Regions from separate parts of the Streptomyces sp. NPDC050145 genome, predicted to be linked through region 4. Evidence: riboswitches for the same ligand, from Rfam matches in the RefSeq annotation. Region 4 holds a riboswitch; each other region holds the start of a gene.

Region 1 (3,614 bases), on a different contig from region 4:
CGCCGTGAGGGCCACCTCCACCAACGACGCGTTCCTGCGGCTGCGGGTCCCGATCCGGGTCGCTCCCCGTCACACGTACGTCGTCGGTGATCTGGCCCTGCTGATCGTCGACTTCGTCATCGAGGGAGTCGCCGCGGACGGCAACGGTGTCCGCGTCGAAGGGACCGCGACCGATGTGGCGCGGCGTGGGCCGGACGGCTTCTGCCGGTATGTGATCGACAACCCGTTCGGCGTCGCGGGCGCTCCCGCAGCGCTCTGAGCGCCCTGAGCGCCCGCGGCCGGGTGCCGTGGGCGCTCAGTCGGTGACCGGGTCGAGTCAGTCGGCCATCGGGAGGTACACGCGGTTGCCGCTCGCCGCGAACTCCTTCGACTTCTGCTCCATGCCCGCCTCGACCTCGGACTTGGTCGTGCCGTGCTCGCGGCGGATGTCCTGCGAGATCTTCATCGAGCAGAACTTCGGACCGCACATCGAGCAGAAGTGCGCGGTCTTCGCGGGCTCGGCCGGAAGCGTCTCGTCGTGGAACTCCCGTGCCGTGTCCGGGTCGAGGGCCAGGTTGAACTGGTCCTCCCAGCGGAACTCGAAGCGGGCGTCCGACAGCGCGTCGTCCCACTCCTGCGCGCCGGGGTGCCCCTTGGCGAGGTCGGCCGCGTGCGCCGCGATCTTGTACGTGATGACGCCGGTCTTCACGTCGTCCTTGTTCGGCAGGCCCAGGTGCTCCTTGGGCGTGACGTAACAGAGCATCGCGGTGCCCCACCAGGCGATCATCGCGGCGCCGATGCCGGACGTGATGTGGTCGTACGCCGGGGCGACATCGGTGGTCAGCGGGCCGAGCGTGTAGAACGGCGCCTCCTCGCAGATCTCCTGCTGGAGGTCGATGTTCTCCTTGATCTTGTGCATCGGGACATGGCCCGGGCCCTCGATCATGGTCTGCACGTTGTGCCGCTTGGCGATGGAGTTCAGCTCGCCGAGCGTGCGCAGCTCCGCGAACTGCGCCTCGTCGTTGGCGTCCGCGATGGAGCCGGGGCGCAGGCCGTCGCCGAGCGAGTACGTGACGTCGTACGCCGCGAGGATCTCGCAGAGCTCCTCGAAGTTCTCGTAGAGGAAGCTCTCCTTGTGGTGCGCGAGGCACCACGCGGCCATGATCGAGCCGCCGCGCGAGACGATGCCGGTCTTGCGGTTGGCGGTCAGCGGCACGTACGGGAGGCGGACGCCGGCGTGGACCGTCATGTAGTCCACGCCCTGCTCGGCCTGCTCGATGACCGTGTCCTTGTAGATCTCCCAGGTCAGCTCCTCGGCCCGGCCGTCGACCTTCTCGAGGGCCTGGTAGAGGGGCACGGTGCCGATCGGGACGGGGGAGTTGCGCAGCACCCACTCGCGGGTGGTGTGGATGTTGCGGCCGGTGGAGAGGTCCATGACCGTGTCGGCGCCCCACTTGGTCGCCCAGGTCATCTTCTCCACCTCCTCCTCGATGGAGCTGGTCACGGCCGAGTTGCCGATGTTGGCGTTGACCTTCACCAGGAATCGCTTGCCGATGATCATCGGCTCGATCTCCGGGTGGTTCACGTTCGCCGGCAGGACCGCCCGGCCGGCCGCGATCTCCTCGCGGACGACCTCGGGCGCGACGTTCTCCCGGATCGCCACGTACTCCATCTCCGGGGTGATCTCGCCCCGGCGGGCGTACGCGAGCTGGGTCACGGCCTGGCCGTCGCGGCCCCGGCGCGGCTGGCGCGGGCGGCCCGGGAAGACCGCGTCGAGGTTGCGCAGACCGCCGCGCGGCGAGGTGTGCTTGATGCCGTCGTCCTCGGGGCGGACGGGGCGTCCCGTGTACTCCTCGGTGTCGCCGCGGGCGATGATCCAGTTCTCCCGCAGCGGCGCGAGGCCCCTGCGGACATCGGTGTCGACGGTCGGATCGGTGTACGGGCCGGAGGTGTCGTACAGCGTGACGTCCTGCCCGTTGGTGAGGTGCACCTGGCGGACCGGCACCTTGAGGTCGGGGCGGGAGCCCTCGATGTACCCCTTGTGCCAGCCGATGGACTTCCCGGCCTCCGGCTCAGAGCCGTTGGAGGCAGGCGTGCGTGCGTCCGTTGTGGTCATGAGACCTACTCCCTACGCCGGCATTACCCGGTAACAGGTTCGGCGGTCGACGCAGCGGCTCTCGTCCACGGCGTTCCACGTTTCACGTGAAACACGCGCTGGGACGAAGGTCAGCGCCCTCTCAGCCCGGTGCTCCGAGCTCCCGCGTTTGCAAAGGTGCCCCCACGCTAGCGTCATGACGGACACGTTGAACAGAGGGCCCCTCCCGTTCTTGCGATGATCGGGCGGTGACCACGACGCATGAGTCCGATCCTCCCTCGTCCCCGCCGCCGCACGGGCACTCCCACAGCCACGGCCCGGCGGCGCCCGTGTCCCGGCATCTGCGGAGGGTCATCGCGGCTGTCCTGATCCCGTTCACCGTGGCGGTCGTGGTGGGTCTGGCGGTGCTCTGGCCGGGCGGCGCACCGGCCCACGACCGCACCGGTGTGGGCTTCGACCGGCAGACGCAGCAGGCCACGGTGACCAAGGTCGAGAAGGTCGACTGCAAGTCGGTGCACGCCTCGGGCGGGGCGCCGAGCGGCGACCCGGGCGCGGTGCCCGCGGGCGGGAAGCCCGGTGCCGCCGCGGGCGAGTGCGAGATCGCGACGGTGCGCGTGGACACCGGCAAGGACAAGGGCCGTACGTTCACGGAGGTCGTGCAGCCCGACTCGCCCCGCCAGCTGCACGAGGGCCAGCAGGTGATCGTCGCCTACGCGCCGGACGCACCGAAGAACCTGCAGTACTCGGTCACGGACGTGAACCGGAAGATCCCCATGACGGTGCTGGCCGGGATCTTCGCTCTGGCGGTGGTCGTGGTGGGACGCATGCGCGGGGTCATGGCGCTCGTCGCGCTCGCGATCAGCTTCATGGTGCTGACCTTCTTCATCCTCCCCGCGATCCTCCAGGGCTCGAACCCTCTGGTGGTGGCGGTGGTCGGGTCCAGCGCGATCATGCTCATCGCGCTCTACATGTGTCACGGCCTGTCGGCCCGCACCTCCGTCGCGGTGCTCGGCACCCTCGTGTCGCTGCTGCTGATCGGCCTGCTCGGCTCGCTGTTCATCGGCTGGGCCGCGCTGACCGGCAACACCGACGACAGCACCGGCCTGATCCACGGCCTGTACCCGGACATCGACATGAGCGGTCTGCTGCTCGCCGGCGTCATCATCGGCTCGCTCGGTGTCCTGGACGACGTGACGGTCACCCAGACCTCGGCCGTCTGGGAGCTGCACGAGGCGAACCCGTCGATGGGCCGGCGCGGTCTGTACCGGGCGGCCATCCGGATCGGCCGCGACCACATCGCTTCGGTCGTGAACACCCTGGTGCTCGCGTACGCGGGCGCGTCGCTGCCGCTCCTGCTGCTCTTCTCGATCGCGCAGAGCAGCGTGTCCGACGTCGCCAACAGCGAACTGGTCGCCGAGGAGATCGTGCGCACGCTGGTCGGCTCGATCGGACTGGTCGCCTCCGTGCCGGTGACGACCCTGCTGGCCGCTCTGGTGGTGTCCGCCGACCGTCCGGGGTCCCACGAGCCCGCGAAGGCCGT
Region 2 (3,614 bases), on a different contig from region 4:
TGCGGATGCCGAGCCCGGAGCCGATCGGCGAACCGAGCGGCATCACGGCCGCGCATCCCACGTCCTCCAGCTTGCGCGCCAGCACCGGGTCGTCGTTCGTGTACGGGAGCACGGTGAAACCGTCGTCCACCAGCGTCTCGGCCGCGTCGAGCAGCTCGATCGGGTCGGGCAGCAGGGTGCGCTCGTCTGCGATCACCTCGAGCTTGACCAGGTCCGTGCCGAGCGCCTCGCGCGCGAGGCGGGCCGTCAGGACGGCCTCGCCCGCGGTGAAACAGCCCGCCGTGTTGGGCAGCACCTGGATGCCGAGCTTCTCCAGGACGGAGAGGACCGAGCCGTGCACCGAGGCGTCCACGCGGCGCATCGCCACCGTGGTCAGTTCGGTCCCGGAGGCGACCAGGGAGCGCTCCAGGATGTCGAGGCTCGGGGCGCCGCCCGTGCCCATGATGAGACGCGAGGAGAGCGTCGTGCCGCCGAGGACCAGTGCGTCGTCCGCCATGTCGGTCAGCCTCCCTGGACCGCGGTGAGGACCTCGACCCGGTCGCCCTCGGAGAGCGCGGTCGCGGCCCACTGGGTGCGCGGGACGACGGTCTCGTTGAGGGCGGCGGCGACGCCGGAGGGGGCGGCGGTCAGCGTGGCCACCAGTTCGTCGAGCTTGGTCGCGGCGGCCACGGTGCGCGGCTCGCCGTTCACGGACACGTTCATGCGGGCTGCTCCGAGAGGGCCGGGAAAGAGGTGCTGAAGCGGTGGGGGGTGAACGGGCGGGCCTCGTCCGGGAGTTCACCGGTGGCCAGGGCGTGCGCCATGACGTCGCCGGTGACCGGGGTCAGCAGCACGCCGTTGCGGTAGTGGCCGGTGGCGAGGAGGAGGCCGGGCAGGGCCGTCGGGCCGAGGATCGGCGCGTTGTCCGGAGAGCCGGGGCGCAGGCCCGCGCGCGTCTCCGTCAGCGGCAGTTCGGTGATGCCGGGGACGAGTTCGTGCGCGTCGCGCAGCAGCTCGTAGACACCGCCGGCGGTGACCGTGGTGTCCCAGCCGAGCTCCTCGGTGGTGGCGCCGACGACCAGCTCGCCGTTGACACGCGGCACCAAATACACGTTGCCGCCGCGCACGACCGCGCGGACCGTGCGGCTCAGGAACGGCGCGTACGCCTTCGGCACGCTGAGGCGCAGCACCTGGCCCTTGACCGGGCGCACCGGAGGCAGCAGGGCCTCGGGGACGCCCGCGAGCCGCCCGCTGTGGCTGCCGGCGGCCAGTACGACCTGCTCCGCGGCGAGCTCGCCGCCGTCGGCGAGGACGACGCCGCGCGCCCGGTCCCGTACGACGGAGAGCCGTTCGGCCCACGTCCGGTGCAGGGTGACGCCGGCGCGCTCGCAGGCCGTCACAAGGGCGCCCGCGAGCCTTCTCGGGTCGATCTGGTGGTCGCCGTCGACCCGCAGGCCGCCGCGCACGCCCGGCGCGAGCATCGGCTCCAGGCGGCGGCACTCACGGCCCGACAGCCACTCGGACTCCAGGCCCGAGCGCAGCTGCAACGCGTGCAGTTCCCGCAGGTGCGAGCGGTCGTCGGCGTCGAGCGCGACGGCCAGCGTGCCGCACGCGCGGTAGCCGAGATCGTGGCCCGTGGCCTCGGACAGCTCGGCCGCGAAGTCCGGATAGCGGCGCGCGGACTCGACGTTCAGGGCGAGCAACGTCTCCTCGCCGTAGTGCAGTTCGGTGACGGCGGCCAGCATCCCGGCCGCGACCTGGGCGGCGCCGCCGCCCGGCTCGGGGTCCACGACCGCGACGGACAGACCGCGCTGCGCGGCCCTCCACGCGGTCACCAGACCGATGATGCCGCCACCGACGACCACGACGTCGGTGGCGGACCCGCTGACAGATGGCGTACGCGACATGGGCGTCCAGCCCCTCCCTTCGCCGGCATGACCCGGATCAGGTTCGTACGGTCGGAGGCCGCTCCAGCCTCCCTCTCAGCCCGCTGCGTACGGGCTCCCGCGAGTGCTTTACGTTGGCCACCCTAGCCGTTCGGTATGCCACCAAGTAAGGGAGCCCAGCCCGTGGCCCGATCCCTCGAAGGTCTCTTCCTCGCCCCCGTGACCGACCAGGCCCCAGGTCAGGTGGGCACCCGGACCCGCTTCGCCTACAGGGAGGAGGAGGGCCGGATCTGGGCCTCCTACGAAGGCGGCGACATCGTGCGCGGCCACCTCGTGGGCACCCGCGCGGGCGACCGGCTCGACTTCCGCTACGTCCAGCTGAAGACCGACGGGACGACGTCCTCGGGGCACTGCGTCTCCACCGTCTCCGAGCGGCCCGATGGCCGGGTCCGGCTCGACGAGACCTGGGAGTGGGAGTCGCAGGAGGGCAGCGGCACGAGCGTCGTCGAGGAGATCGCCGCGCCTGCCGCGCGGGACTGATCGCGGAGTGATCGCGGGGGTCGACACGGGGATGATCGCGGGGCTTGATCGCTAAACCGGTGACACGTGTGCAGGACGTCACGGAACGCGAGTGGCCCGGGCCGCTGACCCGCGCCCGCACGGGTGCCTAAGGTGACCTTGTGAGCGATCAGGAGAGCGGGAACGAGACGCCCCCGGGCGACCGGCACGTCGTCGTGGTCGGCGCGGGCATGGCCGGCGTGCAGACGGCGGTGGCGCTGCGCGAGCAGGGCTTCACCGGGGCGGTCACGCTGATCGGCGCGGAACCCCACCAGCCCTACGACCGGCCGCCGCTCTCCAAGGCCGTCCTGCTCGGCAAGGCCGAGGGCTCCGCCTTCGACGTCGACTTCGAGGCCCTCGGCGTCACCCTCCAGCTGGGCCGCGAGGTCACCGGACTGCGCCCCGCCGACCACGAGCTCGACACCGTGACGGGCCCCGTCCCGTACGACGTCCTGGTCGTCGCGACGGGTGCCGAACCGATCCGCCTCCCGGGCGCCGACGGTGTCCCCGGTGTCCACCTGCTGCGCACCCTCGACGACGCCGAGCGGCTGCGGCCCGTCCTCGTCGAGCAGCACGACGTGGTCGTCGTCGGAGCCGGCTGGATCGGCGCCGAGTTCGCCACCGCCGCGCGCGACGCGGGCTGCCGGGTCACCGTCGTGGAGGCCGCCGAGCGCCCGCTGGCCGGTGCGCTGCCCGCGGAGGTCGCCGCCCCGATGGCCGCCTGGTACGCGGACGCCGGCGCAGAACTGCGCACCCACGCGCGCGTGGAACGCGTCGAGCCCGGGGTCGTGGTCCTCGACGACGGGACGCGGCTGCCCGCGGGGGCCGTCGTCGTCGGCATCGGCGCCCGCCCCGCCACCGCCTGGCTCGACGGCTCCGGCCTCGCCCTGGGCGAGCACCACGAGGTCGTCGCCGACGAGGGGCTGCGCACCTCCGTGCCCGACGTGTACGCGGTCGGCGACTGTTCCTCGTTCCCGTCCGCCCGTTACGGACAGCGCCTGATGGTCCACCACTGGGACAACGCGCTGCAGGGCCCCCGCACCGTCGCGGCCAACATCATCGGCACCACCCCGGCCGCCTACGACCCGGTGCCCTACTTCTGGTCCGAGCAGTTCGGCCGCTTCGTCCAGTACGCGGGCCACCACGACGCCGCCGACACCACCGTGTGGCGCGGCGACCCGGCCGGCGCCG
Region 3 (3,614 bases), on a different contig from region 4:
TTGCCGGGGAATTCGAGCCGGGCGAAGACGTACGCGCCGGGCAGCGCGACGAGCAGGGTCAGCGCGGTGGAGGCGAGCGCCTGCCACACGGTGAACCACAGGACGTGCCGCACGTCCGCCTCCCCGAGCACGTCGAGGATCCGCCCGAGGCGCCAGACCCCGTCGACGTGCAGACCGCGCTCGACGATCGCGGCGACGGGGTAGGCGAAGAAGAGCCCGAAGAACACGGCGGGCACGGCCATGAGGCCGAGCCGCGCCGCGCTCCCCGTACGGAGCCGGCGCGGCCGGGTGCCGGCCTCGGCCTTGGCCTTGGCCTTGGCCTTGACCTTGGCCTTGGCCTTGACCTTGGCCTTGGCCTCGGACGTGACCTCGGCCTTGTCCGGGGTCACTTCCTGACGAGCGACGTCCACGTCTTGACCCACTCGTCACGGTGGTCCGCGATGTTCCGCGGGCTCATGGTGTGCGGCTTGTCGATCTCGACCGCGTACTTGGTGTAGTCGGCGGGCGCGACGGCGTTCTTCGCCACCGGGTCGACGAACATGTTGAGCGGCATGTCCTCCTGGAACTCCTTGGAGATCAGGAAGTCGAGGAAGGCCTTGCCGCCCTTCTCGTTCTTCGCCCCGTCGAGCAGGCCGGCGAACTCGATCTGGCGGAAGCAGGTGCCGGTCGCGACGCCGACGGGCGAGGTCTTGGGCTGCGGGTCGGAGTAGATCGCCTCGGCGGGCGGGGAGGACGCGTAGGAGACGACGAGCGGGCGGTCGCCGCCGGCCTTCTTGCCGCTGGCGCTGCCGGAGAACTCCTCGTTGTAGGCCTGGTCCCAGCCGCTGACGACCTTCACGCCGTTGGCGTTCAGCTTCTTCCAGTAGGACTGCCAGCCGTCGTCGCCGTACTGGGCGGCGCTGCCGAGCAGGAAGCCGAGGCCCGGGGAGGACGTCGCGGCGTCCTCGGTGACCAGCAGGTTCTTGTACGCGGGCTTGGCGAGGTCCGCGAAGGAGGCGGGCGGCGTCAGCTTGTGGTCGGCGAAGTACTTCTTGTCGTAGTTGACGCAGATATCGCCGGTGTCGACGGGCGTGACGCGGTTCTTGCCCTTGTCGAGGCGGTACTGGTCCGGCACCTGGTCGATGCCCTTGGCCTCGTAGGAGGTGAACAGGCCGTTGTCGAGGGCGCGGGACAGCAGCGTGTTGTCGACGCCGAAGAACACGTCGCCGACGGGGTTGCCCTTGGACAGGATCGCCTTGTTGACGGCCTGGCCGGCGTCGCCGTCCTCGACGACCTTCACCTGGTAGCCGGACTTCTTCTCGAAGTCCTTGATCACGTTCTTCGAGACGGCCCACGAGTCGTGACTGACCAGGGTGACCGTCTTGGAGTCCCCTGCGTCGCCGCCACCCGAGGACGACGACGAACCGCACGCGGACAGCGTGACGAGCCCGAGCCCCACGGCCGCGGCCAGGTACGCCTTCTTGTTCTTGCTCACTGGTTTTCCTCCTGGGGGTGACCAGGAAGAGACGCGGCCCTGCCCGGGCCTTTCCTACGGCTCCGGGCAGGGCGCAACAGCTTGAGTGGTGACCGAACTTCCTACCCAGAATGACCTGGGCAAGGTTCAGAGGGTCTGCGGCTCTGCCGCACTCTCAGCGCTGTGGCGCTCCCCTGTCGGAATATGAAGATGTGGTACTGCGGGCAAGGCTACCGCTCGGTGGCGGCGAGCTGTCCACAGGCTCCGTCGATCTCCTGGCCACGGGTGTCCCGGACGGTGACGGGGACTCCGTGCGCCGCGATGGCCTCGACGAACGCCTTCTCGTCCTCGGGGCGCGACGCGGTCCACTTCGAGCCCGGGGTCGGGTTCAGCGGAATCAGATTGACGTGCACGGGCTTCCCGCGCAGCAGCCGCCCGAGCCGGTCCCCACGCCAGGCCTGGTCGTTGATGTCCCGGATGAGCGCGTACTCGATGGACAGCCGGCGCCCGGACTTGGCCGCGTACTCCCAGCCGGCGTCGAGCACCTCCCGCACCTTCCACCGCGTGTTGACGGGCACCAGCGTGTCCCGCAGCTCGTCGTCAGGGGCGTGCAGCGAGATGGCCAGCCGGCACTTGAACCCTTCATCGGCGAACCGGTGAATGGCGGACACCAGGCCGACCGTCGACACGGTGATCCCGCGCTGGCTGAGCCCGAGCCCGTCGGGCTCAGGATCGGTCAGCGCCCGAATGGCACCCACCACGCGCTTGTAGTTGGCGAGCGGCTCCCCCATCCCCATGAACACGATGTTGGACAGCCGCGCCGGCCCGCCGGGGATCTCCCCGTCCCGCAGGGCCCGCATCCCGTCCACGATCTGGTGCACGATCTCGCCGGTCGACAGGTTCCGGTCGAGGCCGGCCTGTCCGGTGGCGCAGAACGGGCAGTTCATCCCGCATCCCGCCTGCGACGAGATACACATCGTGACCCGGTCCGGGTACCGCATGAGCACGGACTCGACGAGCGTGCCGTCGAACAGCCGCCACAGGGTCTTGCGGGTGGTGTCCTGGTCGGTCGACAGATGCCGCACGACGGTCATCAGCTCGGGCAGCAGTGCCTCCCGCAGCTTCTCGCGCGACCCGGCGGGGATGTCGGTCCACTCCGCGGGGTCGTGCGCGTACCGCGCGAAGTAGTGCGTGGACAGCTGCTTGGCGCGGAACGGCTTCTCACCGATCGCGGCGACGGCTTCCTTCCGCTCGGCGGGCGAGAGGTCGGCAAGGTGCCGCGGCGGCTTCTTGGCTCCGCGGGGGGCGACGAATGTGAGTTCTCCGGGCTTAGGCATGGCTGTACCAGTGTCGCAGACAAACGAGTGCGGGCCCGCCGCCCTGTGGACAACGGACCCGCACCGGGGAAAACGCAGGTCAGCCGGACCCGACGAACAGCACCAGCAGCAGCCACACCACCGGCGCCGTCGGCAGCAGGGAGTCCAGGCGGTCCATGATGCCCCCGTGGCCGGGGAGCAGCGTGCCCATGTCCTTGATGCCGAGGTCGCGCTTGATCATGGACTCGCCGAGGTCGCCGAGCGTCGCGGACGCGGCGACGCAGACACCGAGGACCAGGCCCTGCCACCACGTGCCGTCGTCCACCAGGAACTGCATGCACAGCACGCCCGCCACCATCGCGAACAGCACCGCGCCGAGCAGGCCCTCGCGGGTCTTGCCGGGGCTGATGCGCGGCGCGAGCTTGTGCTTGCCGAAGCGCCAGCCGATCGCGTACGCGCCGGTGTCGCTGACGACGGTGAGGATCAGGAAGGTGAGGACGCGCCAGGCCCCGTCGTCCGCGGTGAGCATCATCGCCACGAACGTCGCGAGGAACGGCACGTAGAACGCGGCGAAGACGCCCGCCGTGACGTCCTTGAGGTAGCCCTCGGGCGGCTCGGTCATCCGCCACACCAGGACGGCGAGCGCGGTCAGCGCCATCGCCACCCAGGCCCCCTCGGCCCCGCGCACGTACCCGGCGACGACCATCGCCGCGCCGCCCACGGCGAGCGGCACCAGCGGCGCCTTGATGCTCTTGCGCTCCTGGAGGCGGGAAGTGAGCTCCCACAGGCCGACGACGACGGCGACCGCTATCACGCCGACGAACACGGCCTTGACGACGAACAGC
Region 4 (3,614 bases):
TCAGCAGGCATGGTCGGACGGGGTGGATCAGGCCTGGGCACGCCCGCGGAGCCGGATCGGGACATAGAGGACAAGAGCGACTACGAAGGCCACGTAGTAGCCGAGGTCGGCGCCGTGCAGCGCCTCGGCGACCGGTCCCACATAGAGGGCGGTGTCCATGAACGGCACGGTGGCGGCGAAGGACCCGAGGAAGGCGATCAGAGCGGGGAGCACCGGCTGCGGCCGCGCCTCCTCCGCCGCGAGGTCCACGGGCGCCCCGTCGCGGGCGCGGTGCCGGGCCAGCCAGTCGACGAGGACGACGGCGACGAAGCCGGGGATCCAGTAGCCGACGAACAGCAGCACGTTCTGGAAGCGTGCCGCGGTGTCGGCGGCGTGCATCCACAGCACGAGCGGGAAGCCGAGGAGCGCGGCGAGCGCGGCGCCGAGCGGGCGCGGCAGCCGGACACCGACGACCTGGAGGGCGAGCGAGCCGCTGTAGTCGTTCATGGCGTTGCTGCACAGCGCGGCCAGCGCTACGGCCAGCAGTCCGAGCGAGCCGACGACGCCTCCGCCGAGGAGGGTGTCGACGCCCTGGGCGGTCTGGTCGGTGAAGACGGAGGCGCCCCACAGGCCGAGCGCCTCGACCGCGGTGAAGGAGACGACGATGCCCGCGAGCGTGCACCAGAACATGCGGGACGGGGACGTGGTGCGCGGCAGGTAGCGGCTGAAGTCGCTCGCGTACGGGGCCCAGGAGACGGACAGGCTGAGCGCGATCGTCGTCGTGAGCACGAACGCGCCCATCCGGTCGGCGCCCTGCGCGGCGCCGTGGGACTCGGGAGTGACGCCCGCGTCCGCGAGGCGCAGCGCCAGGGCGCAGAAGGCGACCGCGAGGACGGCCGTCATCCACTTCTGCAGGCGGTGGATCGCCTCGTAGCCGAACGCGCCGAGCAGGCCCTGCGCGCCCATCATGACCAGGGCGCCGAGCCAGAACGGCCAGCCGCACAGCCGGGCGAGCGCGTCGCCGCCGAACAGGCCGATGAGCGCGTCCCAGGCGATGGACGACAGCCACTGGAGCGCGCCGGGGACCACGACGCCGCGCCCGAACGCGAGGCGGGCGAGTGGCAGTTGTCCCGCGCCGGTGCGGCTGCCCCAGGTGCCGAGGTAGGCGGTGGGGACCGCGCCGAGGACCGTGCCGAGGACGACGGCGGCCAGCGCGGTCGCGAAGTCGAGGCCGAGGGCGATGCCGACGGTGCCGGTGAAGACGCCGCTCATCGTCAGGTTCGGCGCGAACCAGACGGTGAAGAGGCGGCCGGCGCCGCCGTAGCGGTGCTCCTCGGGGACGGGCGCGATCCCGCGCGCCTCGGGGCGCCAGTCCCCCGGCGCGGTGGGCATCCGCCCGTCGAAGGCGGTGCTCCGGGGCTCGCTCGAGACATGCGGTATCGACATCGCTGACATCCCTCCGCCAGTGCTAACTGGTTCAGGTTCTACGGGTGTGATCTCAGCTCCGTCGCATGTGCGGGAGCACCCCGTGTCGGGCAGTACGGGAGCGAACACTAGCCGCTCGCCGAGTGCGGGACGAAGCCGCCCCCGGCTCCGTCCCACACTCCGGTCAGCAGTGCCGACGTCCCGGGCGCGTCACATGTTGATCATGTGGCCCGCGAGGCCGTGCACGGCCTCCTTCACGGCCTCGCCCAGGGTCGGGTGCGCGTGGACGTTGCGCGCGACCTCGTGGACGGTGAGGTCCCACTGCTGGGCCAGCGTCAGTTCCGGCAGCAGCTCGGTGACGTCGGGGCCGATGAGGTGCCCGCCGATGAGTTCGCCGTGCGTGGCGTCGCTGATGAGCTTGACGAAGCCGTTGGTGTCGCCGAGGCCGTGCGCCTTGCCGTTCGCCATGAAGGGGAACTTGGCGACCTTCACGTCGTAGCCGAGGTCGCGGGCCTGCGCCTCCGTGTAGCCGAAGCTGGCGATCTGCGGCTGGCAGTAGGTGGCCCGCGGGATCATCGCGTAGTCGAGCTCCATCGTCTCGGCCCCGGCGAGCGTCTCGGCGGCGATGACGCCCATCGCCTCGGCGGTGTGCGCGAGCATCAGCTTGGCGGTGACGTCGCCGATGGCGTAGATGTGCGGCACCGAGGTGCGGCAGAAGCCGTCGACCTCGATCGCCCCGCGCTCGGTGAGCGCGACGCCCGTGCCCTCCAGGCCGTAGCCCGTGACGTTGGGCGCGAAGCCGATCGCCTGGAGGACCTTGTCGGCGGTGAGGACCTGCTGGGCGCCGTCCTTGCCGGTGACGGTGACCTGGACGTCGGGGCCGGACTCGTCGATGGCGTCCACCCGGGTGGAGGTCAGCACGTCGATGCCCAACTTGCGGTACTGGCGGGCCAGTTCGGCCGACACCTCGGCGTCCTCGAGGGGCGCCATCCGGTCGAGGTACTCGACGATCGTGACCTTCACGCCGTACTGGTGCAGCACGTACGCGAACTCGATGCCGATCGCGCCCGCGCCGGCGATGACGATCGAGCGGGGCAGCTCGTCGGCGAGGATCTGCTCCTCGAAGGTGACGACGCGGGAGCTGCGCTCGGTGCCGGGCAGCAGCCGGGGCGTGGCGCCGGTGGCGATGATGCAGTGCTCGAAACCGATGGTGCGGGTCGTGCCGTCGGACCCGGCGACCTGGAGGGTGTGCGCGTCGAGGAAGGTACCGCGGCCGTCGAACTCCGCGATCTTGTTCTTCTTCATCAGGTAGTGGACGCCCTTGACGCGGCCGTCGGCGACCTTGCGGCTGCGGGTGTAGGCCTCGCCGTAGTCGAAGGTGACCTGGCCGTCGACCTTGATGCCGAAGGTCTTCGCCTCGTGGTTGAAGATGTGGGCCAGTTCCGCGTTGCGCAGCAGGGCCTTGGTGGGGATGCAGCCCACGTTCAGGCAGACGCCGCCCCAGTACTTCTCCTCGACGACCGCGACCCGCTTGCCGAGCTGGGCCGCCCGGACCGCGGCCACGTATCCGCCGGGTCCCGCTCCCAGTACGACCACGTCGAACCGCTCGTCCTGCTCCACCATGACCTTGTCCTCTTTCATAGCTTCGTCCGTCGCGGGGATCGCCCGCCGAGTCGGATTCTGCCGCTCCGGCCGGTCGGCCACCACCGCGATCAGGCGCATACCCTCGAGAGCGTCAGACATCACAGGCGGTCAGACATCACAGCCGTCAGGCATCACCAGGGGAGGCGATGGTGTCCCGGTCCGTCGGACGCGGGCGGACGCTCGCGATCGTGCTGTGCGTGCTCGCCCTGCTGCTGCTCGGCCCGAGCGCGCCCGGCGGGACGCTCGTCGCCCGGCCCGCGCTGCCGCCCGGCGCGCCCACGGAGGTCGTCGACGGCCGGGTCATGACGTGGAACCTGTGCAATCCCTGCGGCGGGCCCGAACTCGCCGTGGGCCGGGCCGCGCACATCGCCGCGTACGCGCCGCAGGTCATCGGCTTCCAGGAGGCGTGCGCGCGGGACGTCGAGCGGATCCGCGATCACCTGGAGCGCCTGTACGGGCTGCGCTACCAGGTGGCGTACGGGCCGGTGCTGCGCAACTGGGGGCGGTGCGGCGGGCTGCCGTGGCGGCCGGGCGGCTTCGGGCAGGCGATCCTGTCCGCGTCGCCG

The links. Region 4 has a riboswitch for thiamine pyrophosphate ahead of ACIBTU_RS18085 (purine-cytosine permease family protein). Riboswitches for the same ligand answer to the same signal wherever they lie in the genome.
Region 1: another riboswitch for thiamine pyrophosphate. It lies ahead of thiC (phosphomethylpyrimidine synthase ThiC); the one in region 4 lies ahead of ACIBTU_RS18085 (purine-cytosine permease family protein).
Region 2: another riboswitch for thiamine pyrophosphate. It lies ahead of thiO (glycine oxidase ThiO); the one in region 4 lies ahead of ACIBTU_RS18085 (purine-cytosine permease family protein).
Region 3: another riboswitch for thiamine pyrophosphate. It lies ahead of ACIBTU_RS29215 (thiamine ABC transporter substrate binding subunit); the one in region 4 lies ahead of ACIBTU_RS18085 (purine-cytosine permease family protein).

The regions. Positions count from the first base shown of each region.
Region 1 covers NZ_JBITJS010000002.1:188,509-192,122, forward strand. Annotated here, with positions in the region: gene ACIBTU_RS04370 (winged helix-turn-helix transcriptional regulator) at 1-21, opposite strand, end outside; gene ACIBTU_RS04375 (hypothetical protein) at 5-259, shown strand; gene thiC (phosphomethylpyrimidine synthase ThiC) at 317-2,095, opposite strand; TPP riboswitch at 2,088-2,251, opposite strand; gene ACIBTU_RS04385 (YibE/F family protein) at 2,323-3,614, shown strand, end outside.
Region 2 covers NZ_JBITJS010000007.1:260,480-264,093, reverse strand. Annotated here, with positions in the region: gene ACIBTU_RS16470 (thiazole synthase) at 1-496, opposite strand, end outside; gene thiS (sulfur carrier protein ThiS) at 502-702, opposite strand; gene thiO (glycine oxidase ThiO) at 699-1,886, opposite strand; TPP riboswitch at 1,884-1,997, opposite strand; gene ACIBTU_RS16455 (hypothetical protein) at 2,049-2,405, shown strand; gene ACIBTU_RS16450 (NAD(P)/FAD-dependent oxidoreductase) at 2,615-3,614, shown strand, end outside.
Region 3 covers NZ_JBITJS010000016.1:91,068-94,681, reverse strand. Annotated here, with positions in the region: gene ACIBTU_RS29220 (ABC transporter permease) at 1-242, opposite strand, end outside; gene ACIBTU_RS29215 (thiamine ABC transporter substrate binding subunit) at 386-1,474, opposite strand; TPP riboswitch at 1,555-1,659, opposite strand; gene rlmN (23S rRNA (adenine(2503)-C(2))-methyltransferase RlmN) at 1,684-2,790, opposite strand; gene ACIBTU_RS29205 (phosphatidate cytidylyltransferase) at 2,870-3,614, opposite strand, start outside.
Region 4 covers NZ_JBITJS010000008.1:207,027-210,640, forward strand. Annotated here, with positions in the region: gene ACIBTU_RS18085 (purine-cytosine permease family protein) at 28-1,425, opposite strand; TPP riboswitch at 1,417-1,518, opposite strand; gene lpdA (dihydrolipoyl dehydrogenase) at 1,615-3,027, opposite strand; gene ACIBTU_RS18095 (endonuclease/exonuclease/phosphatase family protein) at 3,195-3,614, shown strand, end outside.